3 regions of the Herbaspirillum sp. NPDC101397 genome follow, and region 1 is predicted to be linked to each of the others. Evidence: predicted binding sites of a transcription regulator. Region 1 holds the regulator's gene; each other region holds the start of a gene.

Evidence for each region. The regulator HrcA, encoded in region 1, represses chaperone genes, less so after heat shock. The targets are predictions, from matches to a motif close to TTAGCACTCNNNNNNNNNGAGTGCTAA.
Region 2: the regulator HrcA is predicted to act here: its motif matches at 3,438-3,464, upstream of groES (co-chaperone GroES).
Region 3: the regulator HrcA is predicted to act here: its motif matches at 3,898-3,924, upstream of rpoH (RNA polymerase sigma factor RpoH).

The regions. Positions count from the first base shown of each region.
Region 1 is NZ_JBIWNS010000003.1:143,856-151,392, forward strand. It holds gene dapB (4-hydroxy-tetrahydrodipicolinate reductase) at 1-384, opposite strand, end outside; gene ACIROW_RS08575 (outer membrane protein assembly factor BamE) at 437-949, opposite strand; gene fur (ferric iron uptake transcriptional regulator) at 1,030-1,455, shown strand; gene hrcA (heat-inducible transcriptional repressor HrcA) at 1,622-2,668, opposite strand; gene ACIROW_RS08590 (HAD family hydrolase) at 2,735-3,424, opposite strand; gene ACIROW_RS08595 (NAD kinase) at 3,697-4,614, shown strand; gene recN (DNA repair protein RecN) at 4,713-6,359, shown strand; gene hemH (ferrochelatase) at 6,413-7,519, shown strand.
Region 2 is NZ_JBIWNS010000013.1:66,199-73,735, reverse strand. It holds gene ACIROW_RS23655 (methionine ABC transporter ATP-binding protein) at 1-227, opposite strand, end outside; gene ACIROW_RS23650 (methylated-DNA--[protein]-cysteine S-methyltransferase) at 535-1,104, shown strand; gene groL (chaperonin GroEL) at 1,256-2,908, opposite strand; gene groES (co-chaperone GroES) at 3,026-3,316, opposite strand; gene ACIROW_RS23635 (DUF4437 domain-containing protein) at 4,197-4,652, opposite strand; gene ACIROW_RS23630 (heme-binding protein) at 4,770-5,378, opposite strand; gene ACIROW_RS23625 (LysR family transcriptional regulator) at 5,901-6,821, opposite strand; gene ACIROW_RS23620 (SDR family oxidoreductase) at 6,937-7,537, opposite strand, start outside.
Region 3 is NZ_JBIWNS010000006.1:41,477-49,013, forward strand. It holds gene ACIROW_RS15250 (M16 family metallopeptidase) at 1-756, opposite strand, end outside; gene ftsY (signal recognition particle-docking protein FtsY) at 930-2,009, shown strand; gene ACIROW_RS15260 (cell division ATP-binding protein FtsE) at 2,078-2,770, shown strand; gene ftsX (permease-like cell division protein FtsX) at 2,767-3,690, shown strand; gene rpoH (RNA polymerase sigma factor RpoH) at 4,004-4,894, shown strand; gene ACIROW_RS15275 (SCO family protein) at 4,980-5,576, opposite strand; gene cyoE (heme o synthase) at 5,576-6,469, opposite strand; gene ACIROW_RS15285 (heme A synthase) at 6,474-7,537, opposite strand, start outside.

The DNA of each region.
Region 1 (7,537 bases):
GATGCTCATGTTGGGAGCGAGCATGATGGCGGTCTTTTCCGCGGCGACGGCGATGGCGCTCTTGGCGTCCTGTTCCAGGCCGGTGGTGCCGATGACCATCTTGACGCCATGCGCGGCGCAGTATTCGGCGTGCTTCAGAGTGCCTTCGGGACGTGTGAAGTCGATCAGGACATCGGCGTTGGCAAGGCCTTTGGCCAGGTCGGATTCAATCGCGACGTTGGCGGGTTTGCCGAGGAACGATGCGGCGTCGCTGCCGATGCTGGGCGAACCCGGCACGTCCAGGGCGCCGGCCAACACCATGTCGTCGGCGTTTTGGATGGCTTCGATCAGCATGCGGCCCATACGGCCGGATGCGCCGGCGACGGCGATTTTCAATACGCTCATAATGCTTTTGCTTGTAGTTGCGAGTATTGCCAGAACTTGCGTGGTGGCGTGGTTACTTGGCGGAGGACGGCGGCGTCGTGTTGGTCGGCGCGTCCGACAGTTCCGGCATGGCGCCCTTCTTGGAACCGGCGATCAGGGACAGATATTCCTGCTCGGTGGGCAGGTCGTTGCCGCCTTCGTAGCGTTCCATCAGGTTGTCCTTGAAGAACACCGATACGCGGCTGCTCATCAGTTCGCCGTTGCCCTTGGCCAGGCGGAATTCATAATCCCAGCGGTCCGAGTGGAACATGTCGGCCAGCAGCGGCGTGCCGAGCACGAAGCGCACTTGCTCGCGGGTCATGCCCGGCTTCAGTTGCGCGACCATCTCCTTGGAGACGAAGTTGCCTTGCTGGATATCGATGCGATAAGGCTTGAGGAAGCCGAACAGGCTGCTGCTCTTCGAAACCTGCACGCCGGTCGCGTCGGGCGCTGCTGCGCCTTCCACCGGTTTTTTGGATGCACAGCCGGACAGCAGGGTGCTCAGGGCGATCAGCGCCAGAGCGGTAGTACGGTAGGAAGGCAACATTCGCATAAAGATTTCAATTGGTTGAGCAATTGTGCTAAAACGCTATATGATAAAGCAGATAACCCGATTTTTACTGAAACATGCCTAATAATCCATCCGAACTGAAAGCCAGCGGCCTCAAGGCTACTTTGCCGCGTCTGAAAATCCTGGAAATCTTCCAAAACACCGAGGTGCGTCACCTCAGTGCGGAAGACGTCTACAAAATGCTGCTGGCGGACAATCTGGATGTCGGCCTGGCCACGGTCTACCGCGTGCTCACGCAGTTCGAGCAAGCCGGCCTGCTGCAGCGCAATCACTTTGAAACCGGCAAGGCCGTGTTCGAGCTCAACGAAGGCTCGCACCATGACCATCTGGTTTGCCTGGATTGCGGCAAGGTCGAAGAATTCTTCGACGCCGAAATCGAGAAGCGTCAGCTCAAGATTGCCCAAGAGCACGGTTTCGAGATCGCCGACCATGCGCTGGCCTTGTACGGCCATTGCAAGGATTGCCGCAAAACAAAGAAATAAGCATCCATCCCGGCCGGATTCAATCCGGACCCTGTTTGCAAAAAAGCCATCCCGCTGTCGCCGGATGGCTTTTTTATTGCCGCTGCGATGATGAGGGCCGGCGCTGTAAAGAAGGGTAAGCGATGTGCAACAGTTGGCCGCAGCTGCCAGTCCTGTTTGGCCCGGCTCAGCTGTTGTTGCCGCTGAGCGCGCTCGACAGCAGCTTGGCGGTGATATCGACGATCGGGATCACGCGTTCGTACGCCATGCGCGTCGGACCGATCACGCCCAGCGTGCCGACGATCTTGCCGTTGACTTCATACGGCGCGGTGACGATGCTCATGTCGTCCATCGGCACCAGTTGCGATTCGCCGCCGATGAAGATCTGCACGCCGGTGGCTTTGCTCGATACGTCCAGCAACTGCATCAGGCTGGTCTTCTGTTCGAACATGTCGAACAGTTTGCGCAGCGAGGTCATGTTCGACGACAGGTCGGAGACGCTCAGCAGATTGCGCTCACCTGAAATCACCACGTTGTCGGATTCGTCCGCCATGGCATCGCTGCCAGCTTCGACGGCGGCCTGCATCAGGCTGGTCATGTCGTCGCGCAGCTGGCGCAGTTCGTTTTGCAGGCGCAGGCGGACTTCGTCGAAGCCGAGACCGCCGTAGTGTTGGTTGATGTAATTGGCCGCCTGCACCAGTTGCGAAGGCGTGTAGTCGACCTCCGTCAGCAGCAGGCGATTCTGCACGTCGCCGCCGGGACCGACGATGACCAGCAGGATGCGCTTTTCGGACAGGCGCAGGAATTCGATCTGCTTGAAGATCGATTCGCGCTTCGGCGTCATCACCACGCCGGCAAATTGCGACAGCGACGACAGCACCTGCGCCGCATTGGAAATGATCTTTTGCGGCGAGTTGATCTGTGAGCGCGATTGCAGTTTGGTTCCCAGCGCCGCTTCATCGAAAGCGCCAAGGGCATCGGTCGATTCGATCGTCAGCAGCGTGTCGACGAACACGCGGTAACCGCGTGGCGTCGGAATGCGTCCGGCGGAGGTGTGCGGACTGGCGACGAAGCCCATTTCCTCGAGGTCGGCCATGACGTTGCGGATGGTCGCCGGCGACAGTTCCAGTCCCGAAATCTTGGAGAGCGCGCGCGAGCCGACCGGCTGGCCGTCGGCGATGTACCGTTCGACCAGGGCCTTGAGCAGGGTTTGAGCGCGATTATCTAGTTGCATGTCTTCATTCTAACGAGGCGGGGCCAAGCGTGCCAACATCCCGCCATATATATCTGTCCCTGCACACTATGACGCCAGCCAGTGCGCCAGTTCGTTCAGATCGGTGCATACCGCATCGGGCCGGACGTGATCCGGCAACGCGCGTTGGAAACGGTTCATCCAGACGGCGCGCAAGCCGGCTTGCTGGGCGCCAAGCACGTCCAGCGTGAGGTCGTCGCCGACGTAGACGGTGTGTTCCGGCGCCACGCCGAGCGCCGTACAGGCGGCGTGGAAGATGGCCGGATCGGGTTTGGCGGTGCCGAATTGGTGGGCAGCGATGGAGATTTCAAAATGCTCGGCCAGGCCGATGCGCGCCAGATCGGCGAATCCGTTGGACACGGTGCCCAGTTTCAGGCGCGGCTTCAGCTGCTGCAGAGCGGGGACGACGTCGTCAAAGGGCGTAACGGCATTACGGCCGGTGGTGAAAATTTCCATGGCGGGGTCGGCCAGCGCCGGGTCTTCGCCATGCTCGGCCAGCACCGCCGTCAGCGCCGCATGGCGCAACGCCCACAGGTTGATCTTGTAGGCCGGATCGGTCTGCGCCAACAGCTGCCGACGCGCGCGCAGGCTGAGAATGCTCTCGCGTTGCACCACGCCCGGCGCATGCTGGGTCAGCCATTCGTACAGCCGGGTTTCGGCAAGATGCAGCACCGGCTCGATCGCCCACAGCGTATCGTCGAGGTCGAACAGGACTGCCTGGATGTTGGTTTTGTTCATGAAATCGGTTCAGAGTAGTCTGGGGCCTGTTAACAATGAATTTGCGAGGTGCGTTTCAGCCAGCAGTGTGCTGGCAAGCCATGCAACGCGGCCGGTGCACTGCCTGGCTGAAACCCTCCGGGAACGGCTGCAGGCGTCGCCTGCCGTTGTTGCCGCTCCTTGCCATAGCACCGCTATGTCGCGTCGCTGCGCCTGGGCAGTCAACGCCTGCCGTGTGTTCGCACTCGTAAATTCATTGTTAACAGGCCCCGAATTATGCTTTAATCCGCAGCATGTGGCCCATCAAATTACCCGTGCAGGCGGCAACGCCTAAAACCATCGCAATCGTCGGCAAATATCATGCCGCCGGCATCGCGCAGTCCCTTTCCGACATCGCCGCCTTCCTGGAGGCGCATGGTCACACCATCGTGTTCGAAGCCGAGACCGCGCAGAACATCGCGCTGGAAGGCTATGACGCCATGTCGCCGGAACAGATCGGCCAGTTCGCCGACGCCGCCATCGTGGTCGGCGGCGACGGCACCATGCTCGGCATCGCACGCCAGCTGGCGCCGTTCAATGTGCCGCTGATCGGGATCAATCAGGGGCGGTTGGGGTTCATGACGGATATTTCGCTAGACCGCATGATACCGGTATTGGCCGACATGCTGGACGGCAAGGTCGACGTCGAGACCCGTTCGCTGCTCGAAGCCACGGTATTCCGCGACGGCGAGCAGATTTTCAATGCGCTTGCGTTCAATGACGTGGTGGTCGCGCGCGGCGCCTCGTCCGGCATGGTCGAACTGACCGTGGAAGTGGACGGTCGCTTCATGTACAACCAGCGCTCCGACGGCCTGATCGTGGCCACGCCGACCGGCTCGACCGCGTACGCCTTGTCGGCCGGCGGACCGATCCTGCATCCGAGCCTGCACGGCATCGTGCTGGTGCCGATTGCGCCGCATGCCCTGTCGAACCGTCCGATCGTGATTCCGGATTCCTGCGAGATTTCGATCCAGGTCGTCAACGGCCGCGACATCAGCGCCAACTTCGACATGCAGTCGCTGACCAGCCTGTCGCACGGCGATCGCATCGTGATCCGGCGCTCGGCGCACAAGATCACCTTCCTGCATCCGGAAGGCTGGAGCTACTACGACACCTTGCGGCAAAAGCTGCACTGGAACGAATACCCATCGGTTGAAGGCCGCCTGCAATAAGCCCACGCTCAGTAGAATAGGCGACAATAAGCGCCTCGGGCGTCTTCTCATCAGGAAAGACGCCGCCGATATTGATAAAACACCAATTTCACCATCCCATGCTGCGTACCCTCTCGATTCGTGATTTCGTTATCGTCGATGCCATCGAACTTGAGTTCGCTCCCGGATTTTCCGTCTTCACCGGCGAAACCGGCGCCGGCAAATCCATCCTGATCGACGCTCTGGCGCTGGCATTGGGCGGTCGTGGCGATGCCAGCGTGGTGCGCGAAGGCGCGGCCAAGGCCGACATCACGGCCGATTTCAGCGCCGGCCCCGATGTTGCCGCCTGGCTTGAAGCGCATGAGTTTTCGGAAGAGGATGGCGGCGTGCTGCTGCGCCGAGTGATCGACAACGCCGGTCGCTCCAAAGCCTTCATCAACGGTATCGCCGCCACCGCGACGCAATTGCGCGAACTCGGCGAACTACTGGTCGACATCCACGGCCAGCATGCGCATCAGTCGCTGCTCAAGGCCGACGCGCAGCGCCAGTTGCTGGACAGCCAGGCAGGCTTGCTGGACGAGGCCAAAGCCGTCGCCGCCGCTTACAAGACGTGGCGCGCCCTGGCGAAACAGCGTGAAGAATTCGAAGTCAACGCCAAGAATGTCCTGCTCGAGCGCGAACGCCTCGAATGGCAGGTCAGCGAGCTTGAAAAGCTGGCCGTCAAGCCGGGCGAGTGGAGCGATATCAGCAACGAACACAGTCGCCTGTCGCATGCCGCCAGCTTGATCGATGGCGCGCAGGAAGCGTTGAATGCGATCTCCGAATCGGAGTCGCCGATCCTGTCGCAACTGTCGTCGCTGACGCAGAAGCTGGGCAAGCTGACCGACGTCGACGCCGCGCTCAAGCCGGTCATGGATGCGCTGGAGCCGGCGCAAATCCAGTTGCAGGAAGCGGTCTATGCGCTCAACGATTACCTGGGCCGGGTTGAGCTCGATCCGGCGCGTTTGCGGCAGGTGGATGGGCGGATGGAAGCAATCCACTCCACTGCGCGCAAATTCCGCGTGGCGCCGGACGACTTGCCGCAGGAGCACGCCAAGCTGGCGGAAGAATTGAAGCAACTGGCCGATGCCAGCGACCTTGACGCCTTGCGCGCGCAAGAAGCAAAACTACAGGCCGCCTACACCGGCGCCGCGCAGAAATTGTCGAAGGGCCGCGCCAAAGCCGCCAAGGCGCTGGGTGAAGCGGTCACCGCCGCGATGCAGGATCTCAGCATGTCGGGCGGACGCTTCGCCATCGCGCTGGAAGCCTGTGAACCGGCGGCTTACGGCGTCGAACAGGTGGAATTCCTGGTGGCGGGCCACGCCGGCGTGGCGCCGCGGCCGTTGGCGAAAGTCGCCTCCGGCGGCGAACTGGCGCGCATCGCCTTGGCGATTTCGGTGATCGCGTCGAGCTCGACGGCGACGCCGACATTGATCTTCGACGAAGTCGACAGCGGCATCGGCGGCGGTGTGGCCGAAGTGGTCGGCCGCCTGTTGAAGCGCCTCGGCCAGGATCGCCAGGTCTTGTGCGTGACGCACTTGCCGCAAGTCGCCAGCCAAGGCAACCAGCACTTCCAGGTCAGCAAGCGCAACGACGCCGGCAAGACCGTATCGCAGATCGAAGCGCTCGACGCCAAGTCGCGCGTGGAAGAAATCGCGCGCATGCTGGGCGGCCTGGAAATCACCGCGACCACCCGCAAGCACGCACGCGAGCTGCTGGCGCTGTAACGCCCCGGCAGCATCGCCTCCTTCCAGCTAACGCCAGACCTTCACGGATTTCCATGTCATTTCGCAAAGAACCTCCTTACACCCACGGCGCGACTGCGCAGACAGCGGTCGTGCTGGTCAACCTCGGCACGCCCGACGCGCCGACCGCGCGCGCGGTGCGCCGATATCTGAAGCAATTTTTGTCGGATCCGCGCGTGGTGGAAATCCCGCGCGCTATCTGGTGGTTCATCCTCAACGGCATCATTCTGCCGTTCCGCTCGGGAAAGTCGGCTGAAAAATACGCCTCCATCTGGGACGCGGAAGGCTCGCCGCTCAGGCTCAACACCGAACGCCAGGCCGCCTTGCTGCGCGCACGCCTGCTTGAGCGCGGCCACCGCGTACACGTGACGTATGCGATGCGCTACGGCAGTCCGGCGGTGTCGCAGGTGCTCGATGAACTCAAGGCGCAAGGTTGCGACCGCATCCTGATCCTGCCGGCTTATCCGCAGTATTCGGGCACCACGACGGCCTCGATTTTCGACGCCGTATTCCAGCACTTCGCCAAGGTGCGCAATGTACCCGAACTGCGCCTGATTAAGCATTACCACGACCACGACGGTTACATCCAGGCGCTCAGGCAGTCGGTGCAGGCGCATTGGGACGCCAACGGCCAGCCGGACAAGTTGGTCATGAGTTTCCATGGCGTGCCCAAACGCACGCTGCTGCTGGGCGACCCTTACCATTGCGAATGCTACAAGACCGCACGGCTGCTGGCCGAAGCGCTGGGCCTGAGCGAGGCGGAATACATGGTGACGTTCCAGTCGCGTTTCGGCAAGGCCGAGTGGCTGCAACCCTATACTGCGCCGACCTTGCAGGAACTGGCGCGCCAGGGCGTGCAGCGCGTCGACGTCATGTGCCCCGGCTTCACCAGCGACTGCCTTGAGACGCTGGAAGAAATCGCGATGGAAGCCAAGGCCGAATTCCTGCACGCCGGAGGCCGCGAGTTTCATTTCATCCCGTGCCTGAACGATGCGCCCGCCTGGGGCCAGGGCATGATGGAAATTGCCGAACAGCACCTGATCGGCTGGCCAACCTTGGCCGGCGCTACTGCGCGCGAAGAAGAACAAAAGCAGGCTGCCATCTCCGCCGAACAGGCCCGCCGCCACGGCGCCACGCAATAGTATCAACGCCGCAAACTG
Region 2 (7,537 bases), on a different contig from region 1:
TCGTCGGCCGACAGCGTGGTCATGTCCTTGCCGTCGAGGATGATCTTGCCCTCGGTCGGACGATTGAGCAGGTTGATGGTGCGCACCAGCGTGCTCTTGCCGGCGCCGCTGCGGCCGATGATGCCGAAGACTTCGCCCTTGCGGATGGACAGGTCGACGTTGCGTACCGCATCGACCGTGCCGCCGCCGTTGGGGAAGCGTTGGGTGACCCCCTGTATTTCGATCATATTACTTTCGATGTTGCTGAATTGTTGCTTCATGAAAAAGGCAGCAGGGCGGCTAAATAACCAGCCTGCTGCCGATATTTTTATATAGAGCCGTGATTTTATGAGGATTTCGTTGCAGGCGGAACTACATTTTGCATATTCCCTAATGAGAAAAAGGCATAACCAAGCGCTTTTTGGCGCGAATTGCAAAGAAGAAAGAGGATCGGCTCATGCCTGCAATTTCAATTTTGATCATTTACCAAGACCCGCCTGCATGTTTGTGCCAATGCGACTAAGATAGCCGTCCCGACCCGGAAGGAAACCATCGATGGCATATGTCTATACAACCATGAAGTCGCCCGTCGGCGAGCTGACCCTGGTCGGCCGTGGCGAGCGACTGGCGGCGATCCTGTGGGAAAACGACAAGCCCACGCGGGTACGGCTGGGCGAGATGAGCCCGGACCCGGACAGCCCGGTCTTGCGCGAGACCGAACGCCAGCTCAACGAGTACTTCGCCGGCAAGCGCAAACAGTTTGAAGTCGAGCTCGATTTCACCGGCACCGATTTCCAGAAGCGGGTGTGGGCGGCGCTGCTGACCATCCCCTTCGGCGAGACCCGCAGCTACAGCGAAATTGCGGTGCAGTTGGGCGACATCAAGGCGGTGCGGGCAGTCGGCGCGGCCAACGGCAAGAATCCCATCTCCATCATCGCCCCTTGTCATCGCGTGATCGGCGCCTCGGGCGAGCTGACCGGCTTCGCCGGCGGACTCAAGGCCAAGGAGCTGCTGCTCACGCTGGAGGGCGCGCATGCCTTGCACAACAAGCCCGGCACCGCGGTCCCGCAAAAGCGCCGAAGCAAGCTGCCCGATCCGAACCAGGGTTTGCTGTTCGCCGATTGATCTGATGATCGTCCAGCGACGCAAACTCTGCGCACAATAAAAAAGGCCTCGATCGCTCGAGGCCTTTTCTTTTGCTGCATGTTGCGTACAGCTGCGTGGAAAGCGTGCTTTCCGGTGCGCCCGCATTCCGGAGAATGCAGGCGCAGCCGAATTACATCATGCCGTCCATACCGCCCATGCCGCCCATACCACCCATGCCGCCTGGCATACCGCCAGCCGACTTGTCTTCCGGCAGTTCTGCAACCAGTGCGTCGGTTGTCAGGATCAGGCCGGCGACCGAAGCGGCGTTTTGCAGTGCCGAACGGGTAACCTTGGCTGGATCCAGAACGCCCAGTTCAACCAGGTCGCCGTAGGTGCCGTTGGCAGCGTTGTAACCGTAGTTGCCAGTGCCTGCCAGGACAGCGTTGATCACGACCGAAGGTTCGTCGCCTGCGTTGAACACGATCTGGCGCAGTGGCTCTTCGACAGCGCGCAGAACGATCTTGATGCCGGCTTCCTGGTCAGGATTGTCGCCCTTCAGGTTCTTGACGTTGGCGCGAGCGCGCAGCAGTGCAACGCCGCCGCCTGGCACAACGCCTTCTTCAACAGCAGCGCGGGTTGCGTGCAGAGCATCTTCAACGCGTGCTTTCTTTTCCTTCATTTCGACTTCGGTGGCTGCGCCAACCTTGATCAGAGCAACGCCGCCTGCCAGCTTGGCAACGCGTTCTTGCAGCTTTTCGCGATCGTAGTCGGAAGTCGCTTCTTCGATTTGCGCGCGGATTTGCTTGACGCGTGCTTCGATAGCGATGGCTTCGCCGTTGCCGTCGATGATGGTGGTGTTTTCCTTGCCGATTTCGATACGCTTGGCTTGGCCCAGTTCAGCCAGAGTGGCTTTTTCCAGGGTCAGGCCGACTTCTTCGGCGATCACTTGGCCGCCGGTCAGGATAGCGATGTCTTCCAGCATTGCCTTGCGACGGTCGCCGAAGCCAGGAGCCTTGACGGCTGCAGTCTTCAGGATGCCGCGGATGTTGTTCACAACCAGCGTTGCCAGTGCTTCGCCTTCGACATCTTCAGCGATGATCAGCAGTGGACGGCCGGCCTTGGCGACTTGTTCCAGGATCGGCAGCAGGTCACGGATGTTCGAAACCTTCTTGTCGAACAGCAGGACGAATGGGTTTTCCAGAGCAACAACTTGCTTTTCTTGGTTGTTGATGAAGTAAGGCGACAGGTAGCCGCGGTCGAATTGCATACCTTCGACGATGTCCAGTTCGTTTTCCAGCGACTTGCCGTCTTCCACGGTGATGACGCCTTCTTTGCCGACTTTGTCCATTGCCTTGGCAATGATGTCGCCGATATCGGAATCCGAGTTAGCCGAGATCGAACCGACTTGTGCGATTTCCTTGCTTGTCGTTGTTGGCTTTGCCAGCAGCTTGACTTCAGCGACGATGGCGGTGACAGCCTTGTCGATGCCGCGCTTCAGGTCGGTTGGGTTGAAACCGGCTGCAACGTACTTGAAGCCTTCGCGAACGATCGCTTGAGCCAGCACGGTAGCGGTAGTAGTACCGTCGCCTGCGTTGTCGGAAGTCTTGGAGGCAACTTCCTTAACCAGTTGCGCGCCCATGTTTTCCAGCTTGTCTTTCAGTTCGATTTCTTTCGCAACCGACACGCCGTCCTTGGTGACGGTTGGGGCGCCGAAGCTGCGCTCCAGAACCACGTTACGGCCCTTGGGACCCAGGGTTACCTTGACTGCGTTAGCCAGGATGTTGACGCCATTGACGATTTTTGCACGTGCGTCATCGCCGAAAATTACTTGTTTTGCTGCCATGTTGGATTCTCCAAAATTCGTTTGTTATTGCAATTGAATCAGCTTGATCAGCATTGATCAGACTTGTTCGCTGCCGGCGCAGGACGATTTACGTCGCGCCGCGGCAGGGGACGTCGATTATTTTTCGACGACGGCGAACAGGTCTTCTTCACGCATGACCAGCAGTTCCTGGCCGTCGATCTTCACGGCTTGGCCGGAGTACTTACCGAACAGAACGCGGTCGCCGACCTTGACTGCCAGCGGACGGACCTTGCCGTCATCCAGGATCTTGCCGTTGCCGACTGCCAGGATTTCGCCTTGATCCGGCTTTTCAGTTGCTGCGTCAGGCAGCACGATACCGGATGCGGTCTTGGTTTCTTGGTCGAGACGCTTGACGATAACGCGATCGTGCAAAGGACGAAGGCTCATGAAAACTCCTTAAAATTCAATAAGTTATAAATAAATTGCGGCATCGGCTGCAAAGTGTACTTAAGCCCTGCAGCAAGAAATCCGTGCCACATCGGAAAAGTGGGTAGGCCAGGAGGAGTTGTTAGCACTCTCCCCTAACGAGTGCTAAGTATAGGGGTGGGAAGGGGGTTTTTCAAGGGCAGGGATGATTTATATACGTCCAGACGACTGTCGGAATTCATTTAAGTCTGAACTTTTGCCACTTAACTCTGAATTTCTCGTCTCAATAGCCCTGTTTCCAGAATGTTGATTTGCACCGAGAATTGCCCCACGTTCAGAACACAATTCTGCTGATGACCGTCAACAGAAGATCGGAGTGATCGAGGTGGCCTTACCAGGCATTATTCGACTCTGGCACCTTCGTGACCGGGTCTCATTGCGAGAGATCATCGGGGTTCAGGGATCTCACGCAGCACCGTCAGGCGGCATTCGCGCTGAAGCCAGTGAGCCGGCCTATGCAGATAGGCGTCCCGGGGGATCTACAGAAAAATACGCACTAAAACTCTCAGCGTAGTTCATCACGCAAGCAGCGCGGTACCTTATAGCAGCTCCACTTGGCGCTGCGATCCTTGGATTCAGAGGGGCGTACGATCGGGGCGAAGCCTTCGTCAGATGCTGGAAGGTGGGTCAGTGGGGGAAGGGGCAATTTCGCGAGAAAATCAAAAAAACACATGCAATCGCGTTGCGGCATTCGCCCGGCAATGGAAAGTGGACGAGTCGGATAGAAAAATTCTACAGGCACAGGAATACTCACAAGGCAAAATTCCCAGAAAAATAATCTGCCGGGAATTCGCTTGTGAGGTCGGTGACGACATGTGGTCGCCCAATTGTGCGTCGTTGACTATTTGCTCAACACATAGTCAAATTTGCCCGGTTGCACGAGGAAGAACAAGCAGTCGGTGTCCGAGATGCACTCCGTCACATGCGACTCTTCACCGCGTTGAAACCAGTAGGAACCTACCGGAAGCGGAACTGCTTTCCCACCGGCCTGATAGTTGGCGCCGACACCCTTCAGCACCACGGCATAGTAGTCCTCGGTGTGTGTATGCGGAGCGCTCTTGAAGCCGGCCGGTGCGCGAACGAAAGTACCGTGACGTCCGTTTGCCAAATTCCCATAGGCCGGACCCGCCTTGAGCTCCTTGCCATCCGACTTCACGCCGGTATCTACAAACTTGATGTCGCCGGCGGGAACGCTCACCGACGGGCCTTCGTGCGCAGGCTTCTTGTCCGCAGCGCTTGCGACGATGGAAACACCGAAAGCCAGCCCCATTGCAATGATTACTTTTTTCATGTTCATGATAGTGTTTGATATAAAGATGATGTTGAATGATCGTGACAGTCACGGATCATGATTGCCAATCGGCGTCGTGATTGATGAGGGTAAATACCTACCCATCCATCAGTTCACTCCGCGTTACTTATTCAGAAGCCCGGCCACTTTGGCCACACCTGCCTGGGCGCAGACTTCGTCTTTGTCACCACCAGGCGAGCCACCGACACCGAGTCCGGCAATGGTTTCTTCTCCCACCTTGAATGCCACTCCGCCAGGCAACGCCGTGACATTGGGTGTGCTTGCCAGCGACTGAGCCAGCAGAGGTGGATACTTCGACAGAACACCGATATAGCCGCTGGTCGTATCGACATGGAAGATCGGCCCCATCGTCACGACCGTGTAGGCCTTGCGGAAGCTGCTGTCCTTGGTGTGAATCACCGCATGGTCGCCGCGCAGAACAACTTGCGGCGTTCCCGATACATCGACAACCGTCGCAGTCACGTCGTAGCCATTTGCCTTGCATGTGTCCACCGCCGTTTGCGCTGCAATAATTGCCGTGCTCAACGGCAGCGTCTTGCCGCTGACCGATACCTGTGCCTGAGCCGGTGCCTGAGAGATCAGGGCGATAAGTCCCACCATAACGGTCAACGATGCGACCCCTACGCCAAGTTTTTCTTGCAGGCTGGCAGTGTCAAATCGGTTGCCCGATTTGCCGCCGGTGCCGCGTGCAGTTTTGTTTATGATTTTCATATTTCAGTTATCTCGCATGGGTTGATTTGAGCGGCAAAAGAGTCGATACACGAAACACCAACAACGCTTCTTCCTGATCGCCTAAGCTGATCGGTCGTCTTGTTTCGCTTGGTCGCTTTGCCTGAAATGAATCATGCTCTGAATCGATTTAAAACAGAATCATGCAAATGTGAGAATCATTTCCTCAGAAAATGATTAAATTGCGGGGATCTGAAAGGGGCGCAGCTCGTCGTTCTTTCTTGGACTGGCGGCACCTGATTGCATCAAGGAAGGCTGCGCATGCGCCCGCATCCGTAATGGAAAATCCGGGAGGCATAGTCGTGTTTCACCCTATTCCATAGGGTATTGATGCGCGCCATGGGAAACGCACTAGTGCCTAAGCGAGTTAGGGCTCAAATGGCTTGCAACGGCGTCTGTAAGAAATGGAGGGGAATCAACTGCGTCGGAGCAATTCGGCAGGAGGACAAACGTCGCCGGTGGTCCGGGTACACCAGCGATGTCGAGTGTGCATCGGGGGGGAATTCAATCAGAAGGAATGCGCCCGAATTCAGCAAGCAACTCGCGAAGTTGCGGTACAGCATAGTCAATGAATCTGCGCAGCTTTGCCGGCATCGCTTCCCGGGAAAGAAAAACCACATGAACCGGAATCGGCTCAACCTCAAAATCTTGCAAGACGTATTGCAATTTCCCAGCCTTTACCGCGTCGTGCACATCGTGTTCAAGGATGAAGGTCACACCGATGCCTGCGATAGCCGCATCCACTGCGGCATCCGGCGACGAAACCAGTAAGCGCGGTACATCGGAAACTGTGTATGTTTGCCCCGTATCCTGACTGCGGTAACGCCATGGAGAGAGGCTTGGACTATCGAATACGACGCAAGGAAATTTGTTCAAATCCTCCGGCGTCTCGGGCAGGCCATATTTATCCAGAAGCGCCGGGCTGGCTACGGTCACCACCCGCAATGCCCCAACCCTCGTCGCGACCAGACTGCTGTCACGCAGATTCCCGACACGGATTGCCACGTCGGCGTGTACGTCGATCAAGTCAATGACGCGATCGGACTGTACCAGCCGGATTCGAATCTCGGGATAGAGCGCGAGAAACTGATTGATGACCGGCAGCACCCGCAAACGCGCAACCTGCACGGGCGAGGTGACAACCAGTTCTCCCCGTGGGGTCGTGAATTCACCGGCGGCACGCCGCTCCAGTTCGTCCACGTCTTCGAGGATTCGCTTTGCCGCAGCGACATACTCAATGCCCGCTTCGGTCAGCGCGAGCTTCCTTGTTGTTCTGATGATCAGCCTCGTCCCGACCATCGCTTCAAGGTCGCTGACGTTCCTGGTGAGCGTGGGAGCTGATACATTCAATTTTCTGGCAGCGGCCGACAAGCTGCCTTCCTCAACCGAGGCCACCAACATCGCCATCGCTTCTAGTCGGTCCACTTGATGCACCCAGAAAAAATATGAAGAATCAATTCTAACCCCAGGTTGCCCAATTCAAGCCAGGTCCTGTCCGCCGGGACGGGCCTGGCTTGTCGCGACATAGTGTCGCTGCACATTAGAACTGTGTCAGACCACCGTCGACCACCATTTCGGTTCCAGTGGTGTACGACGAATCGTCGCTTGCCAGAAACAACGCTGTCTTGGCCAGCTCCTCAGGGCTGCCGAAACGCTTCAGTGCAACCTTGTCTGTAATGCTGGCGGCGACCTGCGACAGCACGTTGTCGGGCAGGCCGATCTTGCTGTAGAACGGAGTTGCAATTGCGCCCGGGCTGATGGCGTTGACACGGATGCCGAGCGGTGCCAGTTCGGCACCCAGGGTGCGAACCAGGGAGCGCGTTGCTGCCTTGGTGGCGGCCAGAATCGACAGGCCTGGATAACCGATGGTGTTGAGGAAGGAGGTCGTCACGATGACGCTGCCGCCCCGGCTCATCAGCGGAGCCGTCTTTTGGATCGTGAAGAATGTGCCTGTGAAATTCAACGCGAGGTTTTCGTTGATGTAGTCCTCGGTGACGGAAGCGAGAGGAGCGACCGTGGTGGCGCCGGCGTTGGCAAAGACGACGTCGATGTGGCCGAACTGCGTACGGGTTTTTTCGACTGCACGTTCGATATCCGCTACCTTGCGGATGTCCGCCTGGATCAGCAGAGCGTTGCCATTG
Region 3 (7,537 bases), on a different contig from region 1:
GATGCTCTTGGACGGAATCGGGCCGAAGTATTTTTCCGCCAGCGCCGCCACCTTCTGCGCGCTGACGTCGCCGCTAACCACCAGCGTTGCGTTATTGGGCGCATACCAGCGGCGATACCAGTCCTCGATGTCGCGGATAGTCATGTGCTGCAGGTCGTCCATCCAGCCGACCACCGGATGATGATAGGGATGGGCCACGAAGGCGGCCGCGTGCAGCGCTTCGTTCATCAGGCCTTGCGGCTGGTCGTCGGTGCGCCAGCGGCGCTCTTCCATGACGACGCGGATTTCTTTGGCGAATTCGTTCTGGTCGAACTGCAGGTTGCGCATGCGGTCGGCTTCCAGCGCCATCACCGCTTCCAGGCTGTCGTGCCCGACCTGTTGAAAGTAGGCGGTGTAGTCGCGGTTGGTGAAGGCGTTTTCGCGGCCGCCGAGTTCGGCGACCAGGCGGCTGAACTCGCCGACCTTGTGCTTCCTTGTGCCCTTGAACATCATGTGTTCCAGCGCGTGGGCGATGCCGGTGGTGCCGTTGATCTCGTCGATAGCACCGACCTTGTACCAGACCATCTGGACGGCCGTGGGCGCGCGGTGATCTTCCTTGACGATGATTTTCATGCCGTTTTTAAGCGTGAATTCAGTTGCCTGCGCAGCTGCCTGCGTGGACGCCTGAGCCGTCGCCGGACCGGAAGACTGGGCCTGGACCGCCAGGGACGCAAACACCAAACCGGTCGACAGGATTGCTCTGATCTTCAATTTCATGCGCTGTGCTCTGATAGAATGCGGGGGCTGGCCAAGGACCGCCCGGACGGCAGTATCCGGGCATGAGGCTGGCCAATTGTACCTTGTTCATTGCGATTTCCCGCCTGGAAACGGCCGGAAACGCCCTCCATCAGACACCGCAGCCACTTTCGACAGAGCCAGCCCAGCATCCGATGTTTAGTTTCTTCAAGAAAAAAACCCAGCCTGAACCCGCCGTTGCCAAAGAAGCAGCTCCTCAGGCCGCGCCCGTCCCGGCTGCGCCTTCTGCAATCCCTGCGGCTACTCCCGCAATTTCTTCTGCAATTGCTCCGGCAGCCGAAGAGATCGTCGAAGCTGCGCCGCCGTCGGTCGAGGCCAAACGTTCCTGGCTGGCGCGCCTGAAAAGCGGTCTCTCCAAGACCTCCAGCAACCTGACCACCCTGTTCGTCGGCGCCAAAATCGGCGACGAGCTGTATGAAGAACTGGAATCGGCCCTGCTGGTGTCGGACGCCGGCGTCGACGCGACCCAGTTCCTGCTCGATGCGCTCAAGAAAAAAGTCCGGGACGAAAAGCTGACCGAAGCCGACCAGGTACGCCAGGCCTTGCGCGCACTGCTCATCGAGATGCTCCGCCCGCTGCAGAAGCCGCTGGTGCTGGGCCGCCATCAGCCGCTGGTGATGATGATCGCGGGCGTGAACGGCGCCGGCAAGACCACCACCATCGGCAAGCTGGCCAAGCATTTGCAGGCGCATGACCAATCGGTGCTGCTGGCCGCCGGCGACACCTTCCGCGCCGCCGCCCGCGAGCAACTGACGATCTGGGGCGAGCGCAACAACATTACCGTGATTTCGCAGGAATCGGGCGATCCGGCGGCGGTGGCCTACGATGCCGTGCATTCGGCCACGGCGCGCAGCACCAACGTCGTCATGGTCGACACAGCAGGCCGCCTGCCGACTCAGTTGCACCTGATGGACGAGCTCAAGAAGATCAAGCGCGTCATCGGCAAGGCCATGGACACCGCGCCGCATGAAGTACTGCTGGTCATCGACGGCAATACCGGCCAAAATGCGCTGGCGCAGGTCAAGGCCTTCGACGACGCGCTGGGCCTGACCGGCCTGGTCGTGACCAAGCTGGACGGCACCGCCAAGGGTGGCATTCTGGCGGCGATCGCCAAGACCCGTCCGATACCGCTGTATTTCATCGGCGTGGGCGAGTCGATCGACGACCTGCAAGCCTTCGACGCCGAAGAATTCGTGGATGCCTTGCTAAGCTGAAAATAAGCTGAAAATAAGCTGAAAACCAATTTGAACCGCGCCCAAGAAAAACAAATCCATCACCGACGATGATCGAATTCGCCAAGGTCTCCAAACAATATTCGCGCGACGTCTTTGCGCTGCGCGACATCACGCTCTCGGTCCAGAAGGGCGAGCTGCTGTTCCTGGCCGGTCCGTCCGGCGCCGGCAAGTCGACCCTGCTCAAGATGATCGCCGCGATGGAGCGCCCAAGCGCCGGCACGCTCACTGTCAACGGCCAGAGCATCAACACCATCAAGCCTTCCGGCATGCCTTACCTGCGCCGCAACCTTGGCCTGATTTTTCAGCAACAACGCCTGCTGCAGGATCGCAGCATCCTAGCTAATGTGATGCTGCCGCTGATCGTCACCGGCGCAGCGCGTTCGGATGCTGAAAAACGCGCCCGCGCCGCGCTGGACAAGGTCGATCTGCTCGACAAGGCGACTTCCGGCCCGCAGGAACTGTCCGGCGGCGAACAGCAGCGCGTGGCGATTGCGCGCGCCATCGTCAACCGCCCGCAGATCATCCTGGCCGACGAACCGACCGCCAATCTCGACCGCGACAACGCCAACAAGGTGCTGGCTGCACTGAAGTCTTTTCACGGCGTCGGCGTGACCTGCCTGATCTCGACCCATGACGAGCAATACCTAACCGGCGCGGACCGCATCATCTATCTTGACCGCGGCCGCATCGTCGACGGCTGGCACAACGGCGTCAGCAACCCGGTGGAGATTTCGCAATGAACTGGCTGCGCCAACATTTCTTCGCCTTCGCCGACGCCTTCCATCACCTGCTGCGCTCGCCCGGCAACTTCGTCCTCAACGTACTGGTAGTGTCGATCGCGCTGGCGCTGCCGTTCGCCGGCCTGACCGTGCTTGAAAACGTGCGCCCGGTCTCGGAACAGCTCGCGGTCGAGCCCGAGATCAGCATCTTCCTGAAAATGGACCTCTCGCGCGACAAGGCCACCGCGCTGGCCGGCAACATCCGCGCCGTGCTGGCCGACAGCGGCAGCGCCGCGCGTGTCGATTTCACGCCGCGCGAGAAGGCCTTCGACTCGCTCAAGAGCAAGACCGGCCTCAACGACGTGCTGGCAACGCTGGGCGCCAATCCCCTGCCTGACAGCTATGTGCTGAAGATGTCTGGCTTCCAGGACGCCATGGACGCCACCCGCGTCGACGACATCGCGCAAAAACTCAAGGCCATGCCGGGCGTCGACACGGTGCAGATCGATTCGGCCTGGGTCAAGCGGCTGGCAGCGCTGCTGCGCATCTTGCGGCTGGTGCTGCTGTTCCTGGGCATCACGCTGGGCGCGGTGGTGGTGGCCGTGGTGTTCAACACCATCCGCCTGCAGGTTATGACGCAATACGAGGAAATCGAAGTTTCGCGCCTGCTGGGTGCTACCAACGCCTTCATCCACCGACCGTTTTATTACACCGGCGCCCTGCTCGGCGTATGCGCGGGCGGGTTGGCGCTGGGCCTGGTGGTGCTGGCATTGCAGCCGCTCAACTTGGCGATCACCGACTTCGCCCGGCTGTACGCTTCCGAATTCCGCCTGGCGCCGCCGAGTATCGAGGCCATCGGCTTCCTGCTTGGCGTCAGCGCCCTGCTCGGCCTGATCGGCGCCATGCTGTCGGTCAAACGGCACCTGTCTCGGCTGGCCTGAATCCCCCCTAATTTCTGCTTGAAATGGCAACAACTCCTTTGATGGAATTGTTGCCATTTTTTAATGTTGCCCTGCAAAATTTGTTACAGGTTTGTGCTTGAAACAAGCAACTTTGATCCCCAATTTCCCTCTAATTCTTGCGATGAAATGCCAATTGGCAAAAAAACTGCCATAGAAATTAGCTATTTCTTTCTTCCAGATTCGTTATTAGCACTCTCAATTGAGGAGTGCTAGAATAGTTGATAGAAATAGTGCGGCTTTAAGGCAATTGCCAATTTACGCATCGCTTCCTCACAGGAACCAAGGAGAATCAATGAAATCAGCTACTGCACTCATGCCCGTCGAGACCAATGCGCTTGCGCTCGGCTTCTCCGGCAGCCTGGGCAACATTGACGCCTATATTTCGGCCGTCAATCGTCTGCCGATGCTGACGCAAGCTGAAGAAATTTCACTGGCCCGCGCCTTGCGCGACCAGAATGACCTCGGCGCCGCTCAAAAGATGGTGCTGTCCCATTTGCGTCTGGTGGTGTCGATCGCCCGCGGTTATCTGGGCTACGGCCTGCCGCATGCCGACCTGATCCAGGAAGGCAATATCGGCCTGATGAAGGCGGTCAAGCGCTTCGACCCCGATCAAAATGTGCGTCTCGTGTCGTACGCGATGCACTGGATCAAAGCCGAGATGCACGAGTACATTCTGAAGAACTGGCGTCTGGTCAAGGTTGCGACGACCAAGGCGCAGCGCAAGCTGTTCTTCAACCTGCGCAGCCACAAGACCGGCCTGGACGCCATGACGCCGGCGCAAGTCGACGCCTTGGCCAAGACGCTGGACGTCAAGCGCGAAGAAGTCATCGAGATGGAAACCCGCCTGTCCGGCCGCGATGTTGCGCTGGAAGCGCCGACTGACGATGAAGACGACAAGTTTGCACCAATCGCCTATCTGTCTTCGGACAACAATGAGCCGACTCGCGTGATGGAAGCCAAGCAATACGACCGTCTGCAGTCGGAAGGCCTGGAAGCTGCGCTGAGCAAGCTCGACGACCGTTCGCGCCGTATCGTGGAAGCTCGTTGGCTGGCCAATGACGACGGCAGCGGCGCGACATTGCACGAACTGGCTGACGAATTCGGCGTGTCCGCCGAGCGTATCCGCCAGATCGAAGCGGTGGCGTTGAAGAAGATGAAGGGTTCGCTGCAGGCTTTTGCCTGAGAATCAGGCAAACCCAACAAGCAAACCCGGCAGCAATGAAAAAGGCGCTCAATTGAGCGCCTTTTCTTTTGTCCGCAGAGTCCGTTCAGGACAGCAGCAATTTCAGGTCATGCACGATGGGCTCGGCGCCCTGGCCGTGCCGCACAAACAGACGAATATGCCCCTGCGGATCGAACACGTAACTGCCGGCGGTGTGGTCCATCGTATAGCTGCCCGCAGTCTTGCCCGGCACCTTCTGGTAGAACACCTTGAATTCCTTGGCCACTTTGGCGGTCGCGGCTTCGTCGCCGTAAAGACCCAGGAAGCGCTTGTCGAAGGCCGGCACATATTGCGACAGGATCTGCGGCGTATCGCGCGCCGGATCGACGGTCACGAACAACACCTGCACCTTGTCGGCTTGCGGGCCGAGTTCCTTCATCACGTTCGCCATTTCGGCCATGGTAGTCGGGCAGACGTCCGGGCATTGCGTATAGCCGAAGAACATCACCACCGCCTTGCCCTTGAAATCGGCCAGCGTGCGCGGCTTGCCGTTGTGGTCGGTCAATGCGAAGTCCTTGGCGTATTCCAGCCCGGTGACGTCGGTGTTGACAAATTTCTCGGCGGGGTTCTGCTGGCAGGCGGCCAGCGACAGTACGCCGAGGGCCAGCAGCACGGCCGGCAGGAAAGACAGCAAACGTTTCATCAGAAAGTCCTGAACAGCAGGTAATGGTCGACCAGCAGCGCGGCGAACAGAATCGACAGGTAAATGATCGAAAACGTGAAGGCCTTGCGTGCAATCAGATCGGTGTAGTGGCGATAGATCTGCCAGGCGTAATGGAAGAAAATCAATCCCAGCACAATCGCCGTACCCAGATAGATCAGCCCGCTCATGCCGACCGCGAACGGCAGCATGGTGGTGGCGATCAGCGCAATCGTGTAGAGCAGGATATGGAATTGCGTCAGCTTCATGCCGTGCGTGATCGGCAGCATCGGCAGGCCGGATTTGGCGTAGTCGTCGCGGCGGTACATCGCCAGCGCCCAGAAGTGCGGCGGCGTCCAGATGAAGATGATCAGCACCAGGATCCAGGCTTGCATCGGCACGTCGTTGGCGATCGCAGCCCAGCCCAGCGCCGGCGGCATCGCGCCCGACAGGCCGCCGATGACGATGTTCTGCGGCGTGGATGGTTTAAGGATGATGGTGTAGATAATGGCGTAGCCGACGAAGGTCGCCAGCGTCAGCCACATGGTCAGCGGATTGACCAGTGCGTACAGCACCCACATGCCCATGCCGCCGATTACGCCGGAAAACATCAGCGTCTGCGGCACGGTGATTTCGCCGCGCGCCATCGGACGGCGTGCGGTGCGCGCCATGCGCGAATCGATTTCGCGTTCGACCAGGCAGTTGATGGCGAAAGCGGCGCCGGCCAGCAGCCAGATGCCGACGGTGGCGAACACGACCTTGCGCCAGTCAGGCAATTCCGGCGTCGCCAGGAACATGCCGATGACGGCGCAAAATACCGCAAGCTGCGTCACACGCGGCTTGGTCAAGGCCCAGTACTGGGCGATGCGATTGGGTTGTGCGGTCAATGTGGTCATGTCTTCAAAACGGTGCGGGAACGGCGCGTGCGGCCTCGACGGCAGGGGCGTGTCTGGTCTTGTAGTTTAACATGACCAGCAAAAGCAGCAGCAGCGCCGCACCGCCGTTGTGCACGACGGCAATGGCCAGCGGCCAGTTCAGGTAAATCGTCGCCAGGCCGGTGACCAGCTGCAGCGCGATTACGATCAGCAGCCCGCGCCCGGTCTTGCGCAGGCCGCCGTCCTTGAGCGCTTTGTGCGCCAACCAGGCGATGAAGGCGATCACCACGAAGGCGAAGGTGCGGTGCACCCAATGGATCGCCGTCAGCGCCGGGAACGGCAGGTATTCGCCATCGGCGGTCTTGCCCAGATGGCGCCACAACGTGAAGCCGTTGTCGAAATCCATCTGCGGAATCAGCGCGCCATGGCACAGGGGAAAATCGTTGCACGCCAGCGCCGCATAATTGGTGCTGACCCAGCCTCCCAGCGCAACTTGCACGATCAGCAGCAGCAGGCCGAGCAGCGCCGGCACCGCCAGTGCGCGGCCGGGCGACGACACCGGCGCATGCGCATTCTGGCGCGCCCCCAGCCAGGTCAGCATGGCCAGCAGTGTCAGGCCGAGCAGCAGGTGTATCGTGACGATCACGGGTTGCAGCTTCAGCGTCACGGTCCAGGCGCCGAACGCGCCCTGCAGGCAGACAAACAGGAACAGCAGCGTCGGAAACCAAGGCCGGAACTTGAGCTCGGTGCGCCCCGACTTGATCCAGCGCCGCCACGCAATCACCATCAGCGTAATGATCAGCACGCCGACCGCCATCGCCAGGTAGCGATGGATCATTTCGATCCATGCCTTGGCGACCGTCACCGGTCCGGTCGGCATCGCCTCCTGCGCGGCGCTGATGTGTTCATGCGCCAGCAGCGGATTGGAGTGACCGTAGCAACCCGGCCAGTCCGGGCAGCCCAGGCCGGAATCGGTCAGACGCGTGAAGGCGCCGAACATGATCAGGTCGAAGGTCAGGAACAGCGTGATCCAGACCAGTTTGCGGTATTTGTCGGCGTCGTTGGACACCCAGGTCAGCGTCAGCGGAA